Regions from separate parts of the Bacillus haynesii genome, predicted to be linked through region 1. Evidence: predicted binding sites of a transcription regulator. Region 1 holds the regulator's gene; the other holds the start of a gene.
The links. Region 1 encodes LexA, which represses DNA repair genes until DNA is damaged. Its sites were predicted from a motif close to CGAACATATGTTCG; they were not measured.
Positions count from the first base shown of each region.

Region 2: a site for LexA is predicted at 1,252-1,265, ahead of recA (recombinase RecA). Genes of this name have one in related genera too.

Region 1 is NZ_CP059494.1:1,105,263-1,108,901, forward strand. Features, by position in the region: gene H2R00_RS05350 (DUF896 domain-containing protein) at 9-242, opposite strand; gene H2R00_RS05355 (YneB family resolvase-like protein) at 308-955, opposite strand; gene yneA (cell division suppressor protein YneA) at 974-1,285, opposite strand; gene lexA (transcriptional repressor LexA) at 1,437-2,060, shown strand; gene H2R00_RS05370 (NucA/NucB deoxyribonuclease domain-containing protein) at 2,257-2,685, opposite strand; gene H2R00_RS05375 (thymidylate synthase) at 3,012-3,639, opposite strand, start outside.
Region 2 is NZ_CP059494.1:1,227,257-1,230,895, forward strand. Features, by position in the region: gene recA (recombinase RecA) at 134-1,180, opposite strand; gene H2R00_RS06040 (competence/damage-inducible protein A) at 1,349-2,599, opposite strand; gene pgsA (CDP-diacylglycerol--glycerol-3-phosphate 3-phosphatidyltransferase) at 2,619-3,200, opposite strand; gene H2R00_RS06050 (helix-turn-helix domain-containing protein) at 3,267-3,639, opposite strand, start outside.

The DNA of each region.
Region 1 (3,639 bases):
CCCTAAAATTAATGCAATCGGCGGTTTCTTTTTTCCTGTTTGAGCTTTTCAGGAGTCACATCATTACCTTCAGGGTCAACAATCGTCACAGTTTTCAACGTGTTTTTCATAGACGCGCGGACGCCTTGAAGGTATTCCTGGCGAAGCTTCTGCTGTTCAGCTTTTTCTTCGTCTGTTAAAGATCCGCTCTTTGCTTTTTTGGCAAGCTCGTTAATTCTGGCTATTTTTTCTTTAGAAATCATAAAATACTCCTTTGATTCGGTATATATCCATCATACTACTAAATCAGCTTTCGTTTGACAACAGATTAGTCTGCAAGGCCGTCCTTATACTCCTGGTAGCGGCGGTGAACGGTTGCTTTTGAAATGCTGTATCCGAACCCTCTCAACACGGCTGCAATCTCCGCAAACGTCAGCTTGTTCTCCCTGAGTCTGACGATTTCTGAAAGAGGCGCTTCGATTCGCTCTCTCCCGCCGCCTTCATTGCGGTGTTTCAGGTTCCTCTCCGGGCGGTAGCCGTTTTCGACCGCCTTCTTCATTCCCCGTTTAATCTTCAAGTTATGTATTTTCCGCTGGTATTCCTCAACAATGCCGACAATCTCCAAAACCATCGAGTCCGCTTCGGAAAGCTCAAGCTTTCCGCGGTGAGCCAGCGTGTAGATTTGAACGCCTTCTTTATATAAACAGTGAAGAAGGGCAATTTTGGCATTCCCTCTGCCAAGCCGCGTATCATCCTGTATTAAAACCGCGTCAATATCTGATGTTTTGATTTCCTCGAGCAGATCGAAGACGCCGTCGCGGTCCATTTCATATCCGCTCGCCTGCTCGGAAATGACGTTCACGACGTTCATCCCGTGTTCGGCGGCAAGCGACTGAAGCTCTTCTTCCTGCCGCTTTAATGAGGTTTCCTGCTGCTCCTTCGCAGTGCTTACCCTGGTGTAAATAATCGCATTCATGGAAATCCCCTCAATCTTTTATTCTACAACTGCAAGCTGATATTGATCGGAGTGCTGTTTGGCTAACGGCAGGATCAAGACATCACCTGGCTTAATGACAGAGGTCGGCAGATTGTTTTTATCGGCGACCCACTCAATGAATTTTTGTTTGTCTGCGGGTTTTCCGCCTTTGATCCGGTCGGCCAGCTCCCACAATGTATCGCCATCTTGCACTTCTATTTTAACATATTGCTTTCTTTCTTCGATTTTACCGGCAAAAGACACAAACAGAATACAGCAGCTGATCACAGCAGTAAACAGACTGACAAAAATCAATGATTCACTTTTCATATCCATCACCCCAGAATGTTTGTTCGGTTTTATGATTTCAGTATACATACGAACAAATGTTTCTGTCAATTGTTTTTTTCGAACCTATGTTTGTACTCAAAGGAAAAACATGCTATAATCTAGCTAAAATCGACGTTTTGAGGTGCAAAAAATGACGAAGCTATCAAAAAGACAACTTGATATTTTGCGTTTCATTAAAGAAGAAGTGAAGCGCAAAGGCTATCCGCCTTCCGTCAGGGAGATCGGAGAAGCGGTCGGCCTGGCGTCAAGTTCGACGGTACACGGCCACTTGGCAAGGCTTGAAACGAAGGGATTGATCAGAAGGGATCCGACGAAGCCGAGAGCGATCGAAATTCTCGATACAGAGGAAGAAATTCACATTCCGAAAAACCAGGTTGTCAATGTTCCGGTCATCGGAAAGGTGACGGCCGGTACACCGATTACCGCAGTCGAAAACATTGAGGAATACTTTCCGCTTCCCGACCGCCTGGTGCCGCCGGATGAGCACGTCTTCATGCTGGAGATCATGGGAGAAAGCATGATCGATGCCGGAATTCTTGATCAAGATTATGTGATCGTCAAGCAGCAGAACACCGCAAACAACGGAGATATCGTCGTTGCGATGACCGAAGACGACGAAGCGACTGTTAAGCGGTTTTACAAAGAAGAAACCCATATCCGCCTTCAGCCGGAAAACCCGACGATGGAGCCGATCATCCTTCAGAATGTGACGATTCTCGGAAAAGTCATCGGCGTTTTCCGCACCGTTCATTAAAAATCGGACTCATCAGCAAAACCGCCGACCGGCGGTTTTTTTTCACGAAAAAACAGGCTCACATCCATTTGGCAATGAAGGATGCGAACCTGAAACAGAGGGATTGATAATATGCTTACATTACCATTATCCCCCATAAAGGTTTTTACGTCAACAAAAAATGTTTCCCTAAGGAAATATTTTTGTTGTTTGCCTGTTATTGAACGATAAACAAAATTCTGGTCCCGTCGGCGTAACCGCTCAGCCTGTTCCCGACCCAGGAGCCGGCTCCGCGGTTATCCGATGAGCTTACATATCTGACCGACGCTCCTTTGCCACCTTCTTCACACATGGCCATCGGCCATTCATCACGGTCAAAGCCCGGCTTAGTCGGAATCCCCTTCAATGATTCCTGGCGGCGCTTATCCGCTCCCGATCTTTCAATCGTGCAGACATCTGAATGCCCCGCTTTGATTGCATCGCTTATATGAGCGCCGGTTTCTGGATAGCGCGATGCCGGAAAATACAATATGTCATCATACCTTGCAGCACCTTCGGCTTGCTGAGGAGAATATGCGGCGCCTCCCGAAAGCCCAAGCAGTACCAATGCGGAAAACAGCAGATGAACCGCCCATTTTTTGATCATGACAAAAACAACCTCCCCTTGTATATGCTGGTTTCATTAACAGATTAAGAGAGAATTGTTTTTGCTTTTCGGGTTCTTTGTGAAAAAGACGTTTAGATTGTGTAAATGAACGTTTAGACGAAAATCTCTCCGGTGTTTGCATTTCTGCTCCGTCATAACCTTGAAAAAGCTCGATTTCGAGCTTTTTTAAACTGCACGTACTTTTGGCATCCGCTCTAAACGTCAACACGGCTGCCGTCAGTATACATGCGGCAGCCGGATACGCAACGTATTTTCAGAAAATGATTCATTCCCCCAACAAAAAAACAGGCGGCAAATCCGCCTGTTCATACGGCAACTTCAAATGTCAGCTTGTCGCCGTGCTTATAGTCAATTAATTTAAAATCATCGATTGTAAAGTCATAAAAGTTTTTGATGTCCGGGTTGATCCACAGCTTAGGCGCTTCATACTGCTCGCGTTTCATCTGAATGTTTAAATTGTCGATGTGACGGGTATAGATGTGGCAGTCACCTATATTGAAGATGTATTCGCCCAGCTCATAACCGAGGACCTGAGCGATCATGCGCTGCAAGACATTATATTGGAACACGTTGAACGGGTTGCCGAGCGCCATGTCATTGCTTCTCGCTCTTACTTCCAAAGAAAGCTTTCCTTCCTTCACATACCATTGCGTTTCATAGACGCAGGGCGTCAAGGCCATGCCGTCCAAGTCATCGGGATTCCACAGCATGGTCAAATGCCTGCGTGAAGACGGGTTATGCTGCAACTGATGGAGTAAATAGTCCACTTGATCGACTTTCTGACCGTTAACCGCTCTATTTTTCTTCCCTAATTGATAGCCGTACGCTGCTCCGATTGTGCCGTCTTCAAGCCGCCATTGATCCCAAATATGAACCCCCATATCGTTCAGAACTTGAACATCATTGGATTTCAGCTGCCAAATCCAAAGCAGC
Region 2 (3,639 bases), 120 kb from region 1:
TCTTAACGTTTCTGGATTAAACGCCTTTTCAAACCGCCGGGATGAAGAGGGTGGATAGAGGAGCTGCGCCTAAATGCGCAGATTAAAGGAAAAGGCTGCCGTTCGGGCCGGCAGCCTTTCACATGTTTCATGATTAAAATTCGAGTTCTTCCTGAGCTTGGGCATCGTCTTCCTGAGCAGGAGCAACGCCTCCAGTATCCAAACCGTAGTGCTCCCGGATCTGCTCTTGAATCATCAAAAGGATGTCCTTGTTTTCTTTCAGGAACTGTTTGGCGTTTTCACGGCCTTGTCCAAGACGTTCCTCCTGATAAGAGTACCATGCACCGCTCTTTTGAACGATGTCAAGCTCTGTTCCGAGGTCGATGATTTCCCCTTCTTTTGAAATCCCTTCCCCGTACATAATGTCCACTTCGGCTGTCCGGAATGGAGGTGCCACTTTGTTTTTCACGACTTTGATTTTCGTCTTGTTCCCCATGACATCGTTGCCTTGTTTCAGCTGCTCTGCACGGCGCACTTCCAGGCGGACAGAAGAGTAGAATTTCAACGCTCTTCCGCCTGGTGTCGTCTCAGGATTTCCAAACATGACGCCGACTTTTTCACGAATCTGGTTAATAAAGATCGCGATGGTCTTCGATTTATTGATTGCTCCGGAAAGCTTACGAAGCGCCTGAGACATCAGTCTGGCCTGCAAACCGACGTGGGAATCCCCCATGTCTCCTTCGATTTCAGCTTTCGGCACAAGCGCTGCCACTGAGTCGATGACAACGATATCCACCGCTCCGCTTCTGACAAGGGCTTCGGCGATTTCGAGCGCCTGCTCGCCCGTATCAGGCTGTGACAGCAAAAGCTCATCAATGTCGACACCCAGCTTTTGCGCATAGACGGGGTCGAGCGCGTGTTCGGCGTCGATGAATGCCGCCTGTCCGCCCTGCTGCTGAACTTCGGCAATCGCATGAAGCGCCACCGTCGTTTTACCGGAGCTTTCAGGCCCGTATACTTCGATAATCCGGCCGCGCGGGTATCCGCCCACTCCAAGAGCCGTATCGAGCGCTAAAGAACCGCTCGGAACTGTTGAAATTCTCGTTTCAGTTTGTTCGCCGAGTTTCATAATCGAACCTTTACCAAACTGCTTTTCTATTTGTTTAAGCGCCATATCTAAGGCTGCCTGACGATCACTCATTCTATTTTCCTCCTTTATCACTTCCGCTATATCTACTATACCTTGTTTACGCGGATTTGCCAAGAAAAAAGCGAACGCATATTCGATTTTTTTAAGAGGAAAAAATCGATCTCCTAAAATGGAATGACCTTTTTCATAAGAAAGATATTCCGAAAATCCGTTTTTCGCTTATTTTTCCATCATTTTCAGCAACAGATGGCAGCCGTATTTGGCAGAACGTTTCCGCACCGCAGATCTGGATCCGGCGAACTGAAATTCGAACGCTTCTTCAGCCTGGTCCTTCACGGAGATGCCGATAAACACCTTTCCTGCCGGATGGCCTTCTTGCGTATTCGGCCCGGCTACTCCAGTGAAGCTGATGCCGATATCGCTTCCTGTTTTGACTCTGATGCCTGCGGCGAGTTCTTTTGCGCATTGCGCGCTGACCGCACCGTAGCGCTGCAGCGTGTCTTCCGAAACGCCGGCCGCTGACACTTTCAATTCGTTAGTGTAGCAGACGGCGCCGCCTTTGAAGTATTCAGAAGCGCCGCTCATTTCCGTCAGCCAGCTGGAAAAAAGCCCGCCTGTAAAGCTTTCCGCAGCAGCCAGGGTCATTCCCTTGCTCCTGCATGCTTTCGCAAGCTCTTCTGCGAGGGATGTATCATCATACCCGTAAAAGAACTCTCCGACCCGCTCCAGGATGCGGTCTTCCGTTTCTTTTAACAAGCGGTTTGTCTCCGCCGGATCCGCATGCTTTGCCGTGAGCCTGAGCGTGACTTCCCCGTCTGCCGCAAGCGGGGCGATTGTCGGATTAGTCTGCGCATCAATGAGATCTTCCAAATCGGTTTCAAGCTGGGATTCCCCGATGCCGAAGAACCGCAGCACCCTTGACACGATCTTTTCCCTCGAGCCGAGCTTTTCCAAAATGAGCGGCTTCGCTTCGTTTTCAAACATCGGCTCCAGCTCTTTCGGAGGTCCCGGCAGAAGCATATAAAAGCGCGCTTCATGCTCAAGCAGCATTCCCGGAGCCATCCCGAAGCGGTTCGGCAGAACGTCGGAGCCTTCGAGGATCAGCGCCTGTTTGCGGTTGTTCGGCGACATCTCCCGGTTCGTTTTTTTGAAGTAATCCTGAATCGATTCGAAGGCTTCATCGTCAAGCTTAAGAGGGCGCCCGACAACTTCAGCGATCGTTTCTTTTGTCAAATCGTCTTTCGTCGGTCCGAGGCCTCCTGAAAAAATGATGAAGTCAGACCTTTGCTGTGCTGTCTGAATAACTTGTTTAAGGCGTTCCGGATTGTCTCCCACCGCCGTGTGATAAAAGACGTTAATGCCGATTTCAGCCAAATGCCTGCTGATAAACTGAGCATTTGTATTAACGATTTGTCCGAGCAGAAGCTCAGAACCGACAGCGATAATTTCCGCTTTTCTTTCCAACTTCATTGTTTCCACTTCCCCACGTTTAGTTCGATGTTTTTAAAGCATCCCAGTTTTTAGCGAAATAATCCCATCCTGATACGACTGTGAAAAAGACAGCCACCCATAAAGCAAGAGAGCCGAACGGGAAGGATACAAGCTCAAATGGAAGATTGTGAAGCAACAGGGCAGAGATGGCGATAATTTGAGCCCATGTTTTCACTTTTCCAAGCATGTTGGCTGCGACGACTTCCCCCGTTCCCGCAAGGACGAGCCGCAATCCCGTTACGGCAAATTCCCGGCTGATAATGACAATGGCCATCCAGGCCGGAGCAAGATGGTAATGCACCAGAATAATCAAAGCGGAAGACACGAGCAGCTTGTCTGCAAGCGGGTCAAGGAATTTCCCAAAGTTTGTCACAAGGTTCAGTTTTCTTGCATAATAGCCGTCAACCCAATCTGTGACGGAAGCAAAAATAAACAGCAGTGCGCCGATCAAATGGGTGACCGGAATCGACTCGCTGCCGAAGGAGACAGCCCCCCACTGAAACGGCACAAGCATGATGACCATAAAAACAGGAATTAATGCGATTCTAGAAAGCGTGATTTTATTCGGTAAATTAAACATAAAGGTTCCTCCATATATGTATGTTTTACTAATGATGATGAACGCAAGAAAAAGTCATCTGTGCAATTAAGATGACTTTTCCTCCTTTTTATTTTGAATCGTTATGTTTTGTGTCATCACAGTCTTAGGATCGAGCTTGTAAGAAAGAACTTCTCCGTTGATTTTAATTTCAACGCCCGGCGCATATCCGATCCGTAAATCAATTTGCGATTGATCGGTGATATTCTTTTGAAAGGTTTCTCCTTTTTTCATCATTCCTTCTTTAAGAGAGCTCCCTTTCTCATCACGCACCCTGACCCATGAGTTTTCGTTTGCCTTTACTTCAAGCTCCAGCTTGTCGGATCCTGATACTTCATAGGTTGTGGAAGAGCCTTCGCTTGCGGTCGCTTTAATGGTCAGCTTGTCGTTCTCATCAGACTGCTGATCCTTTTTTTCTTTG